DNA from 3 places in the Rhizobium sp. P1_C7 genome. Region 2 is predicted to be linked to each of the others. Evidence: predicted binding sites of a transcription regulator. Region 2 holds the regulator's gene; each other region holds the start of a gene.
The links. The regulator PhoB, encoded in region 2, activates phosphate uptake and scavenging genes when phosphate is short. The targets are predictions, from matches to a motif close to TGTCATNNANCTGTCAT.
Positions count from the first base shown of each region.

Region 1: AC1D2R_RS00950 (DUF1045 domain-containing protein) is a predicted target of PhoB. The motif match lies at 4,740-4,756, and genes of this name have one in related genera.
Region 3: phoA (alkaline phosphatase) is a predicted target of PhoB. The motif match lies at 4,847-4,863, and genes of this name have one in related genera.

Region 1 is NZ_JBFUAL010000001.1:183,479-190,684, forward strand. Features, by position in the region: gene rsgA (ribosome small subunit-dependent GTPase A) at 1-114, shown strand, start outside; gene phnC (phosphonate ABC transporter ATP-binding protein) at 482-1,327, shown strand; gene phnD (phosphonate ABC transporter substrate-binding protein) at 1,420-2,325, shown strand; gene phnE (phosphonate ABC transporter, permease protein PhnE) at 2,396-3,367, shown strand; gene phnE (phosphonate ABC transporter, permease protein PhnE) at 3,376-4,716, shown strand; gene AC1D2R_RS00950 (DUF1045 domain-containing protein) at 4,849-5,544, shown strand; gene AC1D2R_RS00955 (alpha-D-ribose 1-methylphosphonate 5-triphosphate diphosphatase) at 5,558-6,697, shown strand; gene phnN (phosphonate metabolism protein/1,5-bisphosphokinase (PRPP-forming) PhnN) at 6,694-7,206, shown strand, end outside.
Region 2 is NZ_JBFUAL010000001.1:466,498-473,703, reverse strand. Features, by position in the region: gene AC1D2R_RS02370 (acetylornithine transaminase) at 1-1,088, opposite strand, end outside; gene AC1D2R_RS02365 (GcrA family cell cycle regulator) at 1,516-2,049, shown strand; gene phoB (phosphate regulon transcriptional regulator PhoB) at 2,124-2,807, opposite strand; gene phoU (phosphate signaling complex protein PhoU) at 2,844-3,557, opposite strand; gene pstB (phosphate ABC transporter ATP-binding protein PstB) at 3,601-4,416, opposite strand; gene pstA (phosphate ABC transporter permease PstA) at 4,431-5,753, opposite strand; gene pstC (phosphate ABC transporter permease subunit PstC) at 5,750-7,206, opposite strand, start outside.
Region 3 is NZ_JBFUAL010000002.1:277,393-284,598, forward strand. Features, by position in the region: gene AC1D2R_RS04480 (inositol monophosphatase family protein) at 1-383, opposite strand, end outside; gene ttcA (tRNA 2-thiocytidine(32) synthetase TtcA) at 414-1,298, opposite strand; gene AC1D2R_RS04490 (glutaminase) at 1,357-2,286, opposite strand; gene rpsD (30S ribosomal protein S4) at 2,453-3,070, opposite strand; gene phoA (alkaline phosphatase) at 3,325-4,782, opposite strand; gene AC1D2R_RS04505 (helicase HerA domain-containing protein) at 4,954-6,468, opposite strand; gene AC1D2R_RS04510 (MFS transporter) at 6,574-7,206, opposite strand, start outside.

The sequences.
Region 1 (7,206 bases), 280 kb from region 2:
ACCCTGCCGGCCGAACGCCTGGCCCGCTGGCGGACACTTCTTGCGGAAAATCGCAAGAATACGCCGCAGCTGACCGGACCGCGCGGCAACAAGATCTTTCAGAAGAAGCGCTGACAGGCGAGCGGCCGTAAAGCGCGAGCCGGGAGGACGGGACGAATGCGGCACGGCTGGAGACGGTTAGCGCCAGCGGCCATCGCAAGGCGTCATTTTGCCGAGTTGCCTACCCCGCACCGGCGCCGGCGCGACGCTCGTTCAGTTACTCCGGGCATGCCGTTGAAACAAAACCACGAATTTCACGTACCGTCTGTTGCCCCTGCGTGCCAAGGGCCACGCGGGTTTGATGGCTGGCTAAACGAGCCGTCACATATGCATCCGGCGAAATCCCATTGTGACAGTCGTTACACAAAACTGACATTCGCCATTCACAAAGCCGGACTAATGCACTCCCTCATATCGCGTTTGGAATATGAGGAAGAGCATGATGTTCGAACTGAAGAATGTCACCCGCCGTTTCGGAAAGAAGACAGCTGTTGATGCTGTGACGCTCGACATTCCTCAGGGCCAGATGGTCGGCATCATCGGTCGCTCCGGCGCCGGCAAGTCGACGCTTCTGCGCATGATCAACCGCCTGCAGGAGCCGAGTTCCGGCTCGATCCATTTCGCCGGTTTCGAAGTATCCGGGCTGCGCGGCCAGGCGTTGCGCAACTGGCAGCGCGATTGCGCCATGATCTTCCAGCAGTTCAACCTCGTGCCGCGTCTGGACGTCCTGACAAACGTCATGCTCGGTCGTCTGAACCATCGCTCCACCACGATGAGCCTTCTTGGCATCTTCACTCGCGAAGAGCGCATTCATGCCATCGCGGCGCTGGAGCGCCTGGGCATCGAGCAGACCGCGCTGCAGATGGCCGGGACCCTCTCCGGCGGCCAACAGCAGCGCGTGGCGATCGCCCGCGCCTTGATGCAGAACCCGAAGATGCTGCTCGCCGATGAGCCGATCGCCTCGCTCGATCCGCTGAATGCCAAAATCGTCATGGACGCCCTGCGCGACATCAACGAACGCGAAGGCATCACCGTCATCACCAACCTGCATACGCTCGACACGGCTCGCAACTATTGCGAACGCATCGTCGGCATGGCTGCCGGCCGCGTGGTGTTCGACGGCAAACCGTCCGAACTGACGGCGGATGCAGTCAAGCAGATCTACGGCACCGACAAGGACGGCGCCGGTATCGACGAGACAATGACCTCGACCACGATCAACATTCCCGCGGCCGCCGCCGTGCAAAAATCCGCCGGCCTGCAACCGCTGGCGCTGGCCGGCCTCTGAGGAGGGGCGGCCTCGATCGCAAGCCCGCGTTATGGGCACAGTTCTTCGTAAAACAGAGATCGCCGGGGACACCGGTCAATCAGGAGAGAACCATGTTGAAGAAAGCACTTTTTGCCGCGACGGCGCTGTTTGCGCTGGCGGGCGCATCGCATGCTGCAGACCTCAAGGAATTCCGCATCGGCATCCTCGGTGGCGAAAACGAAAACGACCGCCTGCGCAATTACGCCTGCCTCGCCGATCACCTGAAGCAGGAGTTCGGCTTCGAGAAGGTTTCGCTCTTCCCGGCCGCCGATTATGACGGCGTTATCCAGGGTCTCCTCGGCGGCACGCTCGACTTTGCAGAACTCGGCGCTTCCGGCTACGCAGCGATCGCGATCAAGAACGAGAAGGCTGTAACGCCGATCCTGACGACGGTCCAGAAGGACGGCTCGACCGGCTACTACTCGATCGGTCTGGCTCTCAAGTCGTCCGGGATCAAGAATATTAAGGACGCCAAGGGCAAGAAGCTCGGCTACGCCGACCCGGATTCCACCTCGGGCTACCTCATTCCGCTGACGCAGATTCCGAAGGACACGGGCATGCCGAACGATCAGTATTTCGCGGCCACGCAGTTCAACGGCGGCCACGAGAACAACCTCCTCGCCGCCTATGACGGCAAGGTCGATATTGCTGTCGACGATAGTTCGGGCATCGGCGATTTCAAGGACGGCTACACCTCCGGCACATTCCGCAAGGGCGTCGACAAGGGCACGATCGATCCGAACAAGCTTGTCGAAGTCTGGCGCTCGCCGCTAATCCCGAACGGCCCGCTCGTCGTTCGCAACGAAATCGGTGCCGACTGGCAGGCAAAGCTCTCGGACTTCTTCATGAAGCTTCCGGAGAAGGACGCCAAATGCTTCGCGGCCATCGAGGGAGGTGACTACCACGGCTACACCATTGTCAAGCCGGACTTTTACAACGCCATCATCGACGCTCGCAAGGCTGCGATCGGCGGCTGATCAATCCCGATAGCTGGAGGGCGGCCGACAACGGCCGCCCTTTTTCCTGCGAACAATGCGGACACCGTTCATGACTTTTGCCGATCCCAACGCCCACGCGCCGGCCACGCAGCAGAGCGCCCGTGAAATTGGCAATGCCTGGAGCCGGATGGTGGCCCGCCGCCGTCTCTATACCAGCCTTGGTCTCGTGATCCTGTTTGCCGCCTTCGTCGCGTCGGTCCGCTTTGCCGACGAAAGCAATGCCGGCCACTTCTTCGACCGCCTGCCGCATCTCTTCGACTTCTTGAGCTGGCTCATTCCCAAGGATTGGAACGACGTCTGGCGCGCCTTGTTCGACATCGACACCCCGACGCACCGGACCGGCGAAGAATTCAATTTTGCGCAGGGACGGGTACCCGTCTGGGGCGGCTTCTATATTCCTGAATATTTCGAGCTGATGATAATCACGATCAATGTCGCGCTCGTCTCGACCATCGTCGGCTTCATCTTCGCCGTACCGCTGAGTTTCCTCGTCGCCCGCAACCTTGCACCGTCCAATCCGTTGCGCATTGTCGCCAAGCGCGTCACCGAATTCCTGCGCGCCTTCCCCGAGATCGTCATTGCCGGCCTGTTTTCGGCGATCCTGTCGATCGGCCCGGTCGCCGCCATCATCGCCGTCAGCCTTCACACCATCGGCGCACTCGGCAAACTGTTCTACGAGGTTGTCGAGAACATCGACATGAAGCCCGACGAGGGCATGAAGGCGGTCGGCGCCAGCTGGTCGGAGCGTGTGCGTTTCGCGGCCATGCCGCAGGTCATGCCGAACCTCGTGTCCTATGCGCTGCTGCGTCTCGAGATCAACGTCCGTGCCTCCACCATCATCGGTGCGGTTGGCGGCGGCGGTATTGGCGAGGAGCTGAAACTCTCCATCTCGCGCGGCTTCGGCGCCAAGACGGTGGCGCTGGTGCTCCTGCTCTTCATCACCATCGTTGCCGTCGACCAGTTTTCCGCATGGCTGCGCCGCCGCCTCGTCGGCGAGCACGCCTTCCTTTTGCAGCATTGAGGTTCGCCATGACGGTGATCGACGCCAACCGGATGCACGAGATCGAAGCGCGCTATCCCGAATATTTCAAACGTTCCTTCCGCCAGCGCTTCGGCGGCCTGATGGCGGTGATCGCGACGCTTGTCTATGCGCTTTACGCGACATGGTTCTTCGACCTGCCGAAGCTCCTTGCCGAAGCCCATTGGGAACGCGTCGGCCTCTATCTCGGCCAGTGGGTAAGCTACGATGTGCAGCCGGAATTCCGCATCGACGACAACGGCATCACGGTCAAGTATCCGCGCTTCTCGCCGCTCGGCGACAATCCGCACCCGGATTGGGTCGTCAACAATGCGGATGGCAGCGTCAGCGTTTCGATCAGAGGTGCAGGCCGCACCGTCACCGTTTCCAAGACGGAAACAACGGTCACCGCCCACGGCATCAGTGTGCCGGTAGAGGTGTCGAGCGGTGCACCGAAGGTCATCGGCCCGGTGCCGAGCTGGATGACCGTCTACGACGACAACGTCCTGGCCGACCTGGGCTTTGCCGGCGACGTCAGCATCTCCTTCGATCGCGTCAAGGTGCGAAAGCGCTTCCTCGGCTGGGCGAATTTCGTCTTCGACACCCAGTCGCCTTTCTTCGACAAGCCGGTGGGCGAAGTGATCAGTCTGATCGTCTCCGGCCCGGAACTGAAACCCGGCCAGTCCAACCTGTCGCTTGCCTTCGACAACGTCTGGAACAACAGCGCCTGGCAGCACGGCGACGTCTGGACCAAGCTGTTCCAGACGATCGTCATGGCCTTCCTCGGCACGTTGCTCGGCGCGCTCGTGGCTTTCCCGCTGGCATTCTTTGCCGCCCGCAACGTCACGCGGAACCGGCTGGTCAATCAGGTCCTGAAACGGCTATTCGATTTCCTGCGCTCGGTCGATATGCTGATCTGGGCGCTGTTCCTGACACGCGCCTTCGGTCCCGGCCCGCTCGCCGGCAGCGGCGCGATCTTCCTCACGGAGACGGGAACGCTCGGCAAGCTTTACTCAGAGGGACTGGAGAACGTCGACAACAAGCCGCGCGAGGGCGTCAAGTCGACCGGCGCCTCGACGGTGCTCAACCATCGCTACGGCATTATCCCGCAGATTGTTCCCGTCTTCGTCAGCCAGACGCTCTATCAGTGGGAATCGAACGTCCGCGGCGCGACCATCATCGGCGCGGTCGGCGCCGGCGGCATTGGCCTCAAGCTCTGGGAAGCAATGCGGACAAACGCCAACTGGGAAAACGTCGCCTATATGGTCCTGTTGATCCTGATGGTTGTCTTCCTGTTCGACATGGCGTCGAATGCCCTGCGTCACCGGCTGATGGGAACGAAGGAGCGCTGAAAAAGCTCGGCATCGCCCCCAACCATCATCATTCTGTCACGGAAATCTTTTAGCCGGAAGCCAGCTTGCGGTGGGCGGTCAAATCACTGAAGACTGCCTTCCGCATTCCAAACGATTTCCAGGATATTGGCCTTGCGCTACGCACTCTATTTCACGCCGCCGAAGGACGATCCTTTGAATGGAACGGCCGCGGCCTGGCTCGGTCGCGACGCCTTCACCGGAGAAACTTATCCGGCTCCCGACCATCGCGAACTGCCGGCCGCCGAGCAGTTCGAACTGACCGCCGATCCGCGTCGCTATGCCTTCCATGCGACGATCAAGGCGCCTTTCGCCCTCGCCGCCTCAGTTGCCGAGAAAGACCTGGTTGATGTCGTCGAGGATTTCGCCGCCCGCACGCCGGTCTTCGAAATTCCGCAGCTCGTCTTGGGGCAGCTGGGCCGGTTCTTCGCGCTCGTGCCCGGTTCGCTGCATCCGCCGCTTCAGGATTTCGCAGCCAAGGTGGTAAAGTCCTTCGAACCGTTCCGCGCCACCCTGTCCGATGCCGACATCGCGCGCCGGAACCCGGAGAAGCTGAGCGAAAGCCAAAGAGCCAATTTGTTGCGTTGGGGCTACCCTTATGTGATGGATGACTTCGGCTTCCACATGACGCTGACCGGCCAGGTGCCGGAGGAGCGCGCGGGCGTGATGAAGACCATTCTGGAGGAGCGTTTTTACGCATTCACCAACCGACCGCTGTCGATCTCCGGCCTGGCGGTATTTGTGGAAGAGGCGCGCGGCGCGCCCTTCAAAGTTCATTCCTGGTGGCCGCTTGCCGACGCCAAAAGCTGAAAGACCTGATCCGATGACCAAAGAAACAGTCTTCTCCAACGCCCGCATCGTTCTCGAGGATGAAATTGTGGAAGGATCGGTGCTCGTCCGCGACGGCAAGATCGCCGACATCTCGACCGGCAACACCGCGGTCGGCGAGGATTTAGAAGGCGATTACCTGATCCCGGGTCTGGTTGAGCTGCACACCGACCACCTGGAAGGCCACTATTCGCCGCGCCCTGGCCTTCGCTGGCACAAGACGGCGGCGATCCAAGCCCACGACGCGCAGATCGTCACCTCCGGAATTACCACCGTCTTCGACTGCCTGCGTATGGGCGCCGACGAGGACGGAGGCTTCGAGCATGGAGAGATGCGCGAGATGGCCGATGCGATCCAGAAGGCCGAGCAGGAAGGCCGCCTGCGCGCCGAGCACCTGATCCACCTGCGCTGCGAAGTCTCCGCCGACAACGTTCTGGAGCATTTCGCCGATTTCGAAAACGATCCCTATGTCCGTCTCGTCTCGCTGATGGACCATGCGCCAGGCCAGCGCCAGTTCCAGACCATGGACCAGTACATCTTCTACTACCAGAAGAAGCGCGGCCTCTCCGACGAGGTCTTCGCCCGTTTCATCGAAAAGCGTTTGGGCGAATCCGAACGCAATTCCACCCCGCACCGGACCGCCATCGCCAAGGTCTGCGCCGAACGTGGCATCACCGTCGCAAGCCACGACGACGCAACGATGGCGCATGTCGACGAGGCGATCGAGAATGGTGTGCGCCTGGCGGAGTTCCCGACCAGCTTCGATGCCGCCAAGGCATCGCACGAGCATGGCATGAGCGTTCTGATGGGCGCGCCGAACATCGTGCGCGGCAAGTCGCATTCCGGCAACATCGCTGCCCGCGATCTTGCCGAGCGCGGCGTGCTGGATGTGCTGTCGTCCGACTATGTGCCGCTCAGCCTGCTCTATGCGCCTTTCATCCTCTCGGACGACGTCGAGAGCATCTCGCTGCCGAAGGCAATCGCCATGGTCACCTCGACGCCGGCCCGCACCGTCAGCCTCGACGACCGCGGACGCATTGCGACGGGCCTGCGCGCCGATCTGGTTCGCGTCTACCGCGATCACGGCGTCCCGGTTACCCGCTCCGTCTGGCGCGAAGGGCGCCGCGTCGCATGATCCCTTCGCACGAACCTCATGTCGTTCCAGGCACCGAACGGGGCATCATGGTCGTCGTTGTCGGCCCGAGCGGCGCTGGCAAGGACACACTGATGGCGCTTGCCGCCCGGCATTTCCATGGCCGGCCTGACGTACACTTCGTCCGCCGCGTCATCACCCGTGATGGCGATGCCGGCGGCGAGCATCATCTCGCCGTCTCGAACCAGGGCTTCGCATCCATGGAACAGGCTGGAAGCTTCTCCGTCTGGTGGGAAGCGCATGGTTTGAAATACGGCATTCCGGCCGAGGTTTCGGTCTCGCTCGCCCACGGCAACCTGGTCGTCGCCAACGGCTCCCGGTCTGCGCTGCACAGGTTCCAGGCGGTGTTTCCGCGCCTCAAGGTCGTCAACGTCACGGCGCGTGCCGAGGTGCTTGCGACACGTCTCGAGGCCCGAGGTCGCGAAACCCACGAGGACATCATGGCACGCCTCGCCCGCGGCCCGCTCACCGTCCGCGGCGACTACGACGTC
Region 2 (7,206 bases):
ATGACATTGTCGCCCGCCGGGATCGCCAGAAGATGAGCGGCACGAATCGCCTGCAGCAACTCCGTCGATGGCACGGCTGCCTTGACGCCGAGCAGAAGGCCTTCGCCGCGCACATCCTCGATCACATCGGGAAAGCGGTCCTTGAGCGACGCCAGACCCTGGCGGAAAACGAGGGAAACGTCATTCACGTGCTGGAGGAAGCCGTCTTCGAGAACGACGTCGAGCACGGCATTTCCGACAGCCATGGCGAGCGGGTTGCCGCCATAAGTCGAACCGTGAGTGCCGGCCTTCATGCCCGAGGCTGCCTCGGCCGTGGCAAGGCAGGCGCCGAGAGGGAAGCCGCCGCCGATACCCTTGGCAACCGCCATGATGTCAGGCGCAATGCCGGACCACTCGTGGGCAAACAGCTTGCCGGTGCGGCCGACGCCGGTCTGGACCTCGTCGAGGACGAGCAGCAGGCCGTTCTCGTCGCAGAGCTGGCGCAACGCCCTCATGAACTCGTTGGTCGCCGGACGGACACCGCCCTCGCCCTGAACGGGCTCGATAAGGATAGCCGCCGTTTCGTTGGTGATGGCCGCACGAACGGCTTCGACATCGCCGAACGGAACCTGATCGAAGCCAGGCGCCTTGGGACCGAAGCCTTCGAGATACTTTTCCTGTCCGCCGGCGGCGATCGTCGCCAGCGTGCGGCCGTGGAACGCGCCTTCGAAGGTGATGATATGGAACCGCTCGGGATGACCCTTCGAATATTGGTAGCGGCGCGCGGTCTTGATCGCGCATTCGAGCGCTTCGGCGCCAGAGTTTGTGAAGAACACCTTTTCCGCGAAGGTTGCACTGGTCAAACGCTTGGCCAGCGTTTCCTGGCCGGCGATCTCATAGATATTGGAGAGGTGCCAGACCTTGTCGGCCTGTTCCTTCAGAGCGCCGACGACATGCGGGTGGCCATGGCCGACGGAGGTCACGGCGACGCCCGCACCGAAATCGAGATATCGTTCGCCAGTTTCGGTAATCAGCCACACGCCCTCTCCTCGCTCGAACCGCAACGGGGCACGAGAGTAGGTATCATAAAGCGGCGCGGCTTCAGCCATGGCGCGATCTCCTGTCATTGGCAAACGAGCAACCGGACTCCGGCTAAGAAGCGGGTCCGAAAAATTAAAAATGCCGCCTTTCGGCGGCGAGCAGCACTATTTACTTTTCGCACTGCGATGTCAACAAAACTGAGCTTTTACTGCATGCGTCAAGCTGCCATTCGGGTCACCCTGACCTATCAACAGCTAATGTTGCAGAAATGACTCTCACGCCCAGCAAGTTGGGGAAAACTTGAGATTCGATTCTTCGGGATTCAACCGACTCTTGTCACGGAGTCGGCCTCACACTAGGTTAAAACTCAATTACTAGACTGCATGCGGCGGAACTAGTCACCAACATCGAGCAAGCGTTTGTTGCTTCGGATGCGTCCGAGGCAGCGGTGAAGGATTCTGCCTACACCAACGCAATTAAGGCGGAGACAGGGGCATGAACTGGACAGACGAGCGCGTTGAAAAACTGAAAAAGCTTTGGGCCGAAGGCCTTAGCGCCAGCCAGATCGCAGCACAGCTTGGCGGAGTCAGCCGCAATGCTGTAATCGGCAAGGTCCATCGGCTGTGCCTGCCGGGCCGCGCCAAGGCTGGCGGCACTGCGGCAACCGCGAGAACACCCAAGCGCGCCACATCGGCGCCGCGCGCTCCGAACTACGCATCCCGGATCGCCACCCGCACCGTCACTCGCCAGCAGGGCGCGACGTTGCTGAAGGAAGACATCGAAATCGATGCGATCGAGGAGGTGAGCTACCGTCCTTCTTCAAATGTCGTCCTGCCGATCTCGCGGCGCCTCGGCCTGACGGAACTGACCGAGCGCACCTGCAAGTGGCCGGTCGGCGATCCACTGAAGGACGATTTCCACTTCTGCGGCTGCGAGTCCCCGGACTCCTCGCCCTACTGCACCTACCACCAGCGCATGGCCTACCAACCGGTCAACGAGCGCCGCAGGGCAGCCAACCGCGTCGCCTGATCCGGAAGCCGGATAAACAAACAGAAACGGGCCTTCGCGGGCCCGTTTTTCGTTTGTTGTGGCACTGAAACAGCTCAGACTTCCATGGAGTACCCGGCACCGCGAACGGTGCGGATGACATCCTGCATATTGGAGAAGTTCAACGCCTTGCGCAGGCGGCCGACGTGGACATCGACGGTGCGTTCGTCCACGTAGATGTCATGGCCCCAGACGCCGTCCAGAAGCTGCGAACGCGAGAAAACGCGACCAGGCGAAGCCATCAGGAATTCCAGAAGGCGGAACTCGGTCGGGCCCAGGCGGACTTCGCGGCTCTTACGATGGACACGGTGCGTTTCGCGGTCGAGTTCGATATCGCCGCATTTCAGCAGAGACGACAGAACCTCGGGCTTTGCGCGGCGCAGCATCGCCTTGACGCGAGCAACGAGCTCCGGTGTCGAGAACGGCTTGACGACGTAATCGTCGGCGCCGGTCGAGAGGCCGCGAACGCGCTCATTCTCCTCGCCGCGGGCCGTCAGCATGATAATCGGCAGACGTTCGGTTTCCGGCCGCTGACGCAGCCGCCGGCAAAGCTCGATGCCAGAAACGCCGGGCAGCATCCAATCGAGGATCAGAAGATCGGGCGTTCGCTCCTGAAGCCTGATCTCGGCCTCATCTCCGCGCAGAATGGTATCGACCTCGAAGCCTTCGGCCTCGAGGTTATAGCGAAGAAGCACGCTGAGCGCCTCTTCGTCTTCAACAACTGCAACTCTTGGGATCATTCGTTTCGGTCTCCTGGGGATGCGGTTCCGGAACGGTTATTCCGTGACAGCACCAACGGTGTTGGCGGTGTCGTCCTTCGGACGTTCGCCTTCCGGCTGGGCGCCGGTCGCCATGTAGTAGATGGTTTCGGCAATGTTGGTGGCGTGGTCGCCGATGCGCTCGATGTTCTTGGCGCAGAAAAGGAGATGCGTGCAGCTGGTGATGTTGCGCGGATCTTCCATCATGTAGGTCAGCATCTCGCGGAAGAGCGAGGTGTACATCGCGTCGATTTCCTCGTCGCGCTCGCGGATCGATTTCGCCTTGTCGGCGGCGCGGCTGGTGTAGACGTCGAGCACTTCCTTGAGCTGGACGAGCGCCAGTTCGGAGAGGTGTTCGAGGCCACGGGCAAGCTTGCGCGGAACGCCGCTGCTCTGAACGGCAATGACGCGCTTGGCCGTGTTCTTTCCAAGATCGCCAACGCGCTCCAGGTCGGCCGCGATACGGATCGAGCCCATGATCTCGCGAAGGTCGGCAGCCATCGGCTGGCGACGGGCGATAGTGATGATCGCCTTGTCCCCGATCTCACGCTCCGCGTGATCGAGGATCACGTCGTCGGAGATGACTTTCTGTGCAAGCGACGTATCGCCGTTGACCAGCGCGCGGACGGCGTCCGACACCATCTGCTCGGCGAGGCCGCCCATTTCCGAAATACGGCGGGACAGGAATTTCAGGTCGTCGTCATAGGCGGAGTAGATATGTGTCGATGCCATAGGGCTTATCCTTGAATGTCCTGAGGGTTTCCGACGCCGGCGATCAACCGAAGCGGCCCATGATATAATCCTGGGTGCGCGGGTCGTCCGGGTTGGTGAACATCTTGTCGGTATCGTTTTCCTCAACGAGGTTGCCGAGGTGGAACATGGCGGTGCGCTGCGAAACGCGGGCCGCCTGCTGCATCGAGTGCGTGACGATGACGATCGTGTAGCTCTCGCGCAGTTCGTGGATGAGTTCCTCGACCTTTGCGGTTGCGATCGGGTCCAGCGCCGAGCAGGGCTCGTCCATCAGAATGACCTCCGGGCTGACTGCGATAGCGCGGGCGATGCACAGACGCTGCTGCTGGCCACCGGACAGGCCGGTTCCCGATTCATGCACGCGGTCCTTCACCTCGTTCCAGAGGCCGGCGCGCTGGAGGCTCTGTTCGACGATCTGGTCCATGTCGGACTTGGCCTTGGCGAGACCGTGAATGCGCGGGCCGTAGGCGACATTTTCGTAGATCGTCTTCGGGAACGGGTTTGGCTTCTGGAACACCATGCCGACGCGGGCGCGCAGTTCGACGACGTCGATATCCGGATCGTAGATATCGTCGCCGTCGAGTGTGATCTTGCCGGTGACGCGGCAATTGTCGATCGTGTCGTTCATGCGGTTCAGGCTGCGCAGGAAGGTGGACTTGCCGCAGCCGGACGGGCCGATGAGAGCCGTCACGGTGTTTTCGCGGATGTTCAGCTTGACGTCGAAAAGCGCGCGCTTGTCGCCGTAGTAAACCGAGACGTCCTGGCCGATCATCTTATACGGAATGGTATTCATCTTCTGATCAAGCGCCTTCTCAACTGCTGCTTCCGTCAACATGTTCATGATGTTTACTCCGTTTACCAGCGGCGCTCAAAGCGACGACGCAAGAGGATGGCTCCAAAGTTCATGACGATCAGGAACAGGAGCAGGACGATGATGGCGCCTGAAGTGCGCTCGGTGAAGGCGCGCTCGGCTTCGTTGGCCCACATGTAGACCTGCACCGGCAGAGCCGTGGAAGGGTCGAGCGGGGTGGTCGGAGCATTGGCCACAAAGGCGACCATCCCAATGAGGAGCAGCGGCGCGGTTTCGCCGAGCGCGTGCGCCAGACCGATGATGGTGCCGGTCAGGATACCGGGCATGGCAAGCGGCAGGACGTGGTGGAACACCATCTGCATCTTCGAGGCACCGAGTCCGAGGGCTGCGGCCCGGATGGACGGCGGTACGGCCCGAAGCGCTGCGCGGGTTGCGATGATGATCGTCGGCAGCGTCATCAGGGTCAACACCAGACCGCCGACCAGCGATGCCGAACGCGGCAGGCCTGCGAAGTTGATGAAGACCGCAAGACCGAGGAGACCGTAGACTATCGATGGAACGGCGGCGAGGTTGTTGATGTTGACCTCGATCAGGTCCGTGAGTTTGTTCTTCGGCGCGAACTCTTCGAGGTAGATCGAAGCGGCAACGCCGATCGGCAGCGCGAGGACGAGAACGATCAGCATCAGGTAGAGCGAGCCGATGAGCGCGACGCCGAGGCCGGCGGCCTCAGGACGGCTGGAGTTGCCATTGACGAAGAGACCCGTGTTGAATTCCTTGTGCAGGGCGCCGCTGGATGCGAGCTGGTTCATCCAGCCAACCTGCCGGTCGTTTACCTTGCGGTTCTTCTCGTCGACCTTGAGATCGATCTGGCCCTTGTTGGCAGAGTCGATGTTGGCGTCGGCGAGCAGGGTGACGTCGACAGTCTTGCCGATGAGCGACGGGTCGGCGACGACCATGTCGCGCAGCACGACCGGAGCGCCCTTGGATATCATTGCCGTTGCGTCGCGCACTTCGGGACGGCTGGCGGCGTTGACACCCAGCATCTTGATCATCGCGTCGCGGATCAGAACCGGGTAGTTGGCGGCAACCAGCACCGACGGATCGGTGGCGCGCTTGTTGTTCGGATCGAGCGTCTTCTCGCTGAACTCGATCGGCAGCGTGATCGCCGTCTGCTGGAAGGCGGTGTAGCCTTTGCCGACGATGGTGGTCAGAAGGATCGCAAGGAAAATCAGGCCGAAGGAAATGGCAGCGATGCCATAGGCCTGGAACCGGCGTTCCGCGGCGTAGCGGCGCTTGATGCCAATATCGCGGCGGGCCGGGGCCTTGGAAACGACCACGCCCTGAACCGGAGAAACAATATTCGTCATTCGTACTGCTCCCGGTATTTGCGCACGATGTAGAGCGCGTAGATGTTGAGGCAAAGCGTGATGAAGAACAGCGTGATGCCGAGCGCGAAAGCCACAAGCGTCTGCGGTGAAGTGAACTCGAGGTCGCCTGTCAGCTGGTTGACGATCTTGACCGTCACCGTTGTCATCGGCTCGAACGGGTTGATCTGGATACGCGCTGCGACACCGGCAGCGAGCACGACGATCATTGTCTCGCCGATGGCGCGCGATGCGGTCATCAGCAGCGCGCCGACGATGCCGGGGAGCGCCGCCGGCAGGACGACCTTCTTGATTGTCTCGGAACGCGTGGCGCCCAGGCCAAGCGAACCGTCGCGGAGCGCGCCGGGCACGGCTGTTATAATGTCGTCCGAGAGAGAGGAGACGTACGGGATCAGCATGATGCCCATGACGATGCCTGCAGTCAGAACGCTCTGCGCCTGAATGAAGTTGGTATAATCGCCGGTCAGAAGACCATTCACCTGGGACGACAGATCACGCAGGAAGGGACCGACGGTGATCAGCGCGAAGAAGCCGTAAACGATGGTCGGGATCCCGGCCAGCACCTCAAGAAGCGGCTTGGCAACCGAGCGAACCTTCGGGGCGGCATACTCCGCCATGTAGATCGCCGCGAACAGGCCGACCGGAACGGCGACCAACATGGCCACGAAGCCGATGTAGAGCGTGCCGAGAAGCAGAGGAATCAGGCCGAATTGACCGAAAGAGGAGCTACCTGCGCCGGCAAAGCGCGGATCCCAGACGGTGCCGAAGAAGAAGTCGGCGGCTGGAACCGCGGCGAAGAAGTGCGCCGCCTCCGACAGCATCGACAGAACGATGCCGATGGTTGTCAGGATTGCGATCGAGGATGCCAGCACGAGACCCCAGAGCATGACGCGCTCCACGCTATTGCGGGCCCGAAAGCGGGGCGCGACCTTGCGAAGCGCATAGAAACCGCCGGCAACGGCCAGGACGAGAACAACCGCCGTGATGACGGCACGGCTTGCACCGCTCTCGACATTCAGCTTCTGGGCGGCTTCGATCATATAGGGCTTGGGTTCGCCCGCGAGCGGAACACCGTTTGCAGCCAGCTTCGCCTGAAGACCGGCCGGATCGCTTACACCGGCCCCAATATCTTCCTGGGTGAGCAGAGGCAGGCCGCGCGCAATCGCGCTGACCATGCCGAAGCTTAGGTTCTGCTGGGCGGCGGACTGCGCCTTGACGTCATCCGGGAACCCGCCACGGACGGACGATTCGATAATGGAGGGGCTGATGGCCAACCAGGCACAGAGCACGATCAGGCCCGGCAGGATCGCCCAAATGGCGGCATGGGCACCGTAGTAGCCCGGCCGAGAATGCAGCGCCGAGGACTTGCCCCCGGCAAGCGCAGTCGCGCGGCTGCGTGCTGCCAGGAAGGCAACGGCGCCGAGCACCACGAGGC
Region 3 (7,206 bases), on a different contig from region 2:
TCGTAAATGATGCCGGCAAGCGTCTCACCCTTCGCTACGACGGAGGCCATGACGCCAAACGCCGGAATGCCGGACGCGAAGTTGAAAGTGCCGTCGACGGGATCGACCACGATGGCGAGATCCGCACCTCCGAGCGTTCCAAGCAGGGTCGGGACAGCCGCAACCGACTCTTCGCCGATGAATGTCGCGGTTGGCCAGCGCAGAGCGACCTCCGCCTTGATCATTCGCTCGGCTTGCAGGTCGGCCTCCGTTACTAGATCCGTGGCCTCGCTTTTTGCACGGACATCGTCGCTGCCGAGCCGGCGGAACCGTGGCAATATCTCTGCCTTCGCCGCACGCCTCAAAAGATCGGCAAGCGTCACAACATCTATCGTGGGAGCCATGGGATATCCTTCTATGCGCCTAACTGCTGGCTATTCACTCTTAAGCGTCGTTTCTCCGGCCATCAGGCCCGCAAAATCGAAAAGCTTCTGATCGAGTAGGTGCGAGGGGTTCACGTGAGCCAGTGCCCTCAGCATCGTGTCCTTGCGGCCAGGCATACGCCGCTCGATGTCGGCAAGCATTTCCTTCATCGCGTTTCGCTGCAGTCCGTCCTGTGAGCCGCAGAGATCGCAGGGGATAATCGGAAACTGCATGGCAGCCGCAAACTTCGCCATATCGTCCTCGGCGCAATAGGCAAGCGGACGCAGCACCATCAAGTTACCTTCGTCGTTCAGCAGTTTCGCCGGCATGGAAGCGAGACGCCCGCCGTGGAAGAAATTCATGAAGAATGTTTCAAGGATATCCTCCCGATGATGTCCAAGCACAAGCGCATCGCAGCCTTCCTCCCGCGCGATGCGATAGAGGTTGCCACGTCTGAGCCGCGAACAGAGCGAGCAATAGGTCGCACCCGCCGGCACCTTTTCCTTCACGATCGAATAGGTGTCGCGGTATTCGATCCGATGCTTGACGCCGATCCTGGTAAGATAACCAGGCAGCACGTGCTTGGGAAAATTTGGCTGACCCTGGTCGAGATTGCAGGCGATCAGCTCCACGGGCAGCAGGCCGCGCCATTGCAGATCGAGAAGCAATGCCAGCAGTCCATAGGAGTCCTTGCCGCCGGAAACGCCGATCAGCCACCGATTTTGACCCTTGAGCATGGCAAAATCGTCAAACGCTTGGCGAACCTGACGCAGCAGGCGCTTGCGCATCTTGTTGAAGGAGACAGAACTCGGCGCATCGACAAAAAGCGCATGCGCGATCCCGCCTTCACTTTCAGGCGTATCCAGCTCATCGGCAATGTCAGCGGCGATGTTCATCTTCTCATCCAATCAGGGTCCGACCTCCTCTAACAGAAAGCGCTGGCCCAACACAGCGTCAATCGCCGAAAACAGACCAGCCCGTGCGCGCCGCCAACATCTCCAGCGCCACGGCGCCAAGCTGCGAGTTTCCGACCTTGTTAAGGCCCGGAGACCAGACCGCAATCGATGCGATGCCAGGCGCGACAGCAAAAATTCCACCCCCCACACCGCTCTTGCCTGGCAGGCCGACATGATAGGCAAAGTCGCCGGAACCGTCGTAGTGGCCGCAGGTCAGCATCAGGGCATTGATACGCCGCGCCCTCTTGGGCGAGACGACCGAATGCCCCGTCACCGGATTGCTCCCGCGCGCCGCCAGGAACAGCCCCGCCTTCGCCAGCTGCTCACAACTCATCGAGAGTGCACATTGGTGAAAATAGACACCGAGCACATGGTCGACGGGATGATCGAGGTTCCGATAGGCACGCATGAAATTCGCGAGCGCGAAATTGCGAAAACCGGTCTGCGTCTCCGATTTCGCAACCCTGTCGTCAATGGTGACCGACTCATCGTCTGCTAGGTAGCGTACGAACCGCAACAGCTCCCCTATCGCCTCGCGCGGCGCATGCCCAGCGAGCACGACATCGGACACGGCAATAGCGCCGGCGTTGACGAAGGGATTGCGCGGAATGCCTGATTCGTGCTCGAGCTGGACGATCGAATTAAAGGCCGACCCAGACGGTTCCCGGCCGACCCGCTTCCACAGACCCTCGCCGACCTTACCGAGCGCCAACGTCAGCATGAACACCTTGGAAATACTCTGAATCGAGAACGGAATGGAGGCATCGCCGACGGTGTAGACCTTGCCGTCAACAGTGACAACGGCAAGACCGAACTGGCCGGGATCGACCTTGGCAAGCTCCGGAATGTAGTCCGCAACCTTGCCTTCACCGATCCGGGGTGTCAGCTCAGTGTAAATACCGTCGAGGACGGCCTGCAAATCCACCATCGTTTTCCTCCAGATAACGAAAAAGCCGCCCCAAGAGGCGGCTTTTCCGTATGCGAAAACGCCTCGCGCTCTACTACGCCACGTGTCGAAGACGCGTAGGCGCAGTAGCTCTTAGGAGACGCATAGGCCTTTCCAGCAATCGAAATTCGAATGCTCGGGCTATGCGTTAACGCGAATAGAATTCGACCACCAGATGCGGTTCCATGACGACAGCGTACGGAACGTCGCTGAGAGCCGGTACACGAGCGAAGGTCGCAACCATCTTGTTGTGGTCGACTTCGATGTACTCAGGAACGTCACGTTCGGCCAAGCCAACTGATTCGAGAACCGAAACGAGCTGCTTCGACTTCTGACGAACTTCGATGACGTCGCCGGCCTTGCACCGGTAAGAGCCGATGTTGACGCGGACGCCGTTCACAGTCACGTGGCCGTGGTTTACGAACTGGCGGGCAGCAAAAACAGTCGGAACGAACTTGGCGCGGTAGACGATCGCGTCCAGGCGGGATTCCAGAAGACCGATGAGGTTTTCCGAAGTATCGCCCTTGCGGCGGTCGGCTTCAGCGAAGATCGCACGGAACTGCTTCTCGCGCAGGTCACCGTAGTACCCCTTGAGCTTCTGCTTGGCGCGCAGCTGCACACCAAAGTCCGAAAGCTTACCCTTGCGGCGCTGACCGTGCTGGCCCGGGCCGTATTCGCGGCGGTTCACTGGGGACTTAGGACGACCCCAGATGTTCTCGCCCATGCGGCGGTCAATTTTGTACTTGGACGATTCGCGCTTGCTCATCGTATTTCCTTTCAGAATGTTACGGCGATTTGTTGCCAAATCGCTCGAAGGAAACACGCCCTCCTTTGGCCCCTTTAGGAGGCCCGACAGGATTTTCCGGTTACGCGAACTGGAACGATCCACGGGACATGTCAAATGAAACACGGGACATTGCTGCCCCGTGCTGGCGCGGTCTTTATGGGGAAGCGCGTTGAATGTCAATGACAATCAATGCCAACGCCCCCGTCCCGCTCGATTTTTGAATACCGCTTGGCTCACTTCATGCCGACGGTTTCGGTCTTCAGGCCCAGCGCGTCGCTGATCGTAAAGAACAGGTCCGTCTGATCCGTCAGGCCGGTGACATTGGCAGCGCGCGGACCATATGCCGCAATGCGAAGCTGGGAGCCGGTGTGGCCCTGATCACCCACCTCCTCGGAGTTGCCGTAGCTGACCGCCATCACTGCGCCGTCCTTGGTCATCAGCGCTTCGGTCAAGCCAGGCGCCTTGGCATCAGGATAGATGATCTGGCTTGAATGAGCGTGATCCGCGGTAACGATGACAAGCGTGTCGCCTTTCTCCCGGGCGAACTTCAGCGCCTCCTGCACCGCCTCGTCGAGATCGACCGTTTCGCCAATCTGGCCGCACGGATTGGCCGCGTGATCCTGTTTGTCTATGGATGCACCCTCGACTTGCAGGAAGAAGCCTCTCTCGTTGCCGCGCAGAAGCTCAATCGCTTTTGCGGTCATCTGCGGCAGCGTCGGTGTCGCTGTAGCACGCTTGTCGTTCACCTTGCAGACGACCGGCTCATTGTCGATGTTGCCGTGATAGCTGGCTTGCGGCCCCTCCCAGCGCACGGGCATGTTGCCGTCTGCGAAAAGTCCGAGCAACGGCGCGCCGTCGTTTGACTGCTTCACGGCCTGCAGCTCGTCAAGGGTCGATACAATGATATAGCCACGTTCCTCCGCCTGCTGGCGAAGCGTCTTGCCCTTCCAGTCGCCGGCCTTGGCGATTTCATCGAAGCTCTTGGCGCCGCCGCCGAGTGTCACGTCCGCGCGTGCATTGAGCAACTGTTCGGAGATCGAACCGATGCCGCCGTTTTCCAGTGCGTTCGATACGCATTTCTCGGAGGTAGCTACCGGTCCGTAGCACTTCCGATTCGTTACATGTGCCACCTGCACGGCAGGCGTCGCATCCTGGAGTTCTGCGGTCGAGACATTGCCGGTACCTAGCCCGGCCGCCTTGGCCTTCTCTAGCAAGGTTTCGTGAGCCACCTCGTGAATATCGACACCGATCGCGCCGTTGTAGCTCTTTATGCCTGAGGCCCAAGCCGTGCCCGACGCGGCCGAATCTGTCACGTAGTTCGGTTTGCCCGTCTCCTTGTCGAGCGAGTAGTGCGTGTACTGACCGGTTACCGGCAAGGCGTCAATGCCTGGGAAATACTGGCCCGCACCGACGGCATAGTTCCGCGCGATGGTGATTTCCGAGTCGCCCATGCCATCGCCGATCAGCAGGATCACATTCTTCGGCCGGCCATCGACGATCGCTGCGCGATAAGCTTCCGTCACATCGCCAGACAGGCGACGTGCGCCGCCCGCTGCGCTCAGATCTGCGCTTGCGCCTCGTTCAAGAAGCTTTCCGGCGGCATCGTCGGCATAGCTGGGCTGAATGGCGACCGTAGCGAGCAAAGCTACGGCGAGCGCCTGTGACACGTGGCGAGCAACGCTGTTTCGCATGGCTGACATCTCCTTTTACAGACGTGCAGCCCCTGACGGCACGCACGCCTTATCTCGCGGCGAGATGAAACGCTTGTGACAAAAAGCAGCTTTCTCGTATTCTCTCGCTGCGGGCATCGACGGCGCGAACTAACATTGCACTTCGGTCTTCAATGAAGGAATTGGACGGGGCTACTCAGCGGCAGAACGTAGGTCGTCGCTGTCAGGCGCGTTCGCATCGCCAGGTGTCGTTTGGCAGTTCATGTCGGGAAAAGCAACGATGCGCTTTCCCGAAAAGTCAGTATGCACGACGACAGTGCCCTGTTCCTCGAAGTAACCCAGCAGACGTCTTGCCCGCCGGGCCGAATGCGTCCCGTAGGCACGTGCGATCCGCGCGTCTGACGGACATGGCTCACTGCATACCGCAGCCTTTGCCAACATCAAGAAAACCCCCTGGAGATCATCCGTCACACCAGTCGAAAGCGACAGTGCGGCCGCCCACGCGTCGGTCTTCGCGGTCGCGGCATCGACACCCGACCGCGAGATGGCGACCCTGCGCCGAAACTCCTGCAACGACATCGGAGATCCAGGCAAACGACGCATGCGCAGGCGGACAAGGAAGTCCTGATAAAGAACCGCATCCGTGCGGAAGCCGGAGCCAGGATCGTCGAGAATTTCGTTGAGAACGCTCGCAAGCCGGTCCTCGCGATCCTCGGCGGTCATCTCGGGCCGGCTCGTTCGTCCTTCGGCAGGCTGCGGTACAGCCGCCGCCGTCGAGCGGGAAAGTTCAGCGAGGATATCCGTGGTCGGCCGCGGTGCCGGGGCAGCGCGGCGCACGGTCGGCCGCTGGAATTCTTCGGGATCCGGCGTGAAGATCAGGTCCTCGACGTCATCGGGCGAATCCGGCAACGGCATCAGCTTCGGGCTTGACGAGCGTGCCGACGTCTCCACCGTGCCGATCTGGATCGGCAACGGCCGGCGCGACAGAGCCGGACCAAGCGCCACGAAATTGCCGCGCTTCAGATCGCGGAACATTTCCGCCTGCCGCCGGTCCATGCCGAGTAGATCGGCTGCACGCGCCATATCGATATCGAGAAACGTGCGGCCCATCAGGAAGTTCGAGGCTTCAGCCGCAACGTTCTTAGCAAGCTTTGCCAAGCGCTGAGTGGCGATCACACCTGCCAGCCCGCGTTTTCGCCCGCGGCACATCAGGTTGGTCATCGCACCGAGCGACATCTTGCGTGCGTCTTCCGACACGTCACCGCCGACCGAGGGCGCAAACATCTGCGCTTCGTCAACCACGACAAGAACCGGATACCAATATTCGCGGTCGGCATCGAACATGCCATTGAGGAAGGCCGCCGCCGCGCGCATCTGCTGCTCGACATCCAGGCCCTCGAGCGTCAGAACGCAGGAAACTCGGTGCTGGCGAATACGGTTGGCGATGCCGGCAAGCTCCGCTTCCGTGCGCTCTCCATCGACCACGACATGGCCGAACTTATCGCTCAGCGTGACGAAGTCGCCTTCCGGATCAATGACAACCTGCTGGACCCACTGGGCAGATTGCTCAAGCAGGCGACGAAGCAGATGCGATTTGCCCGATCCGGAATTGCCCTGCACCAACAGACGGGTCGCCAGAAGCTCCTCGATATCGAGCGTAGCCGGGTTCCCCCCGGACGCCATTCCCATATCGATACCAACCTGCAAGTCCTATTCCCCTTACGAAAGCATCACTCTCTAGCAGATTCGCCAGGCGATGCTGGTGTCCATCACCGAAACCCACAGCCAATCCCAAAGCCAACCCTCGACGCGTTAGGCGGCCTCATCCGCCAAAACAGGTGCCGCGCAATTGCCTGCTCGCAGCGTCAACATCCTAGTGAACACGAGGCTGATGGTGAGCGGAACGAGCAAAATCGCCAAGCCGGTTCGCAGTCCCCAGAACTCTCCGACAAAACCGATCACCGGCGGCCCGACCAGGAAGCCTAGTAGTGCCATGAACGACAGGATGGCGACGCTCGCGGCAGCGGGCCGGTCCGTCAGCTCTGCAGACGCGGTAACCGCAAGCGGAAAGCCGACGGAAACGCCAATCCCGATCGCACCGAAGCCGACCAGCGCCACCAACGTGGTTGGCGCAAACAGCACAATCAACAGGCCGACCAGCGCGGCACAGCCGCAGCCGCGTGCAATGGCGACAGCGCCAAACCGACCCTTCATATAATCGCCGCCGAAGCGGCCCGTGGCCACAAGGCTAGCAAACACGGAATAGCCGAGGCCCGTGGCGGCCCCGCCGGTCGACAGAACCTCCTTCAAGTACACGGCCGACCAGTCCGCAATTGCACCCTCCGTCATGGTGATACCGAACGTGAAGGCGCATATGCCGAGCAATGCGAGGCTCGGCAGCTTGAAAGGAGCCACCGGTGCGGCGGCCGACGTCGCGGCTATAGC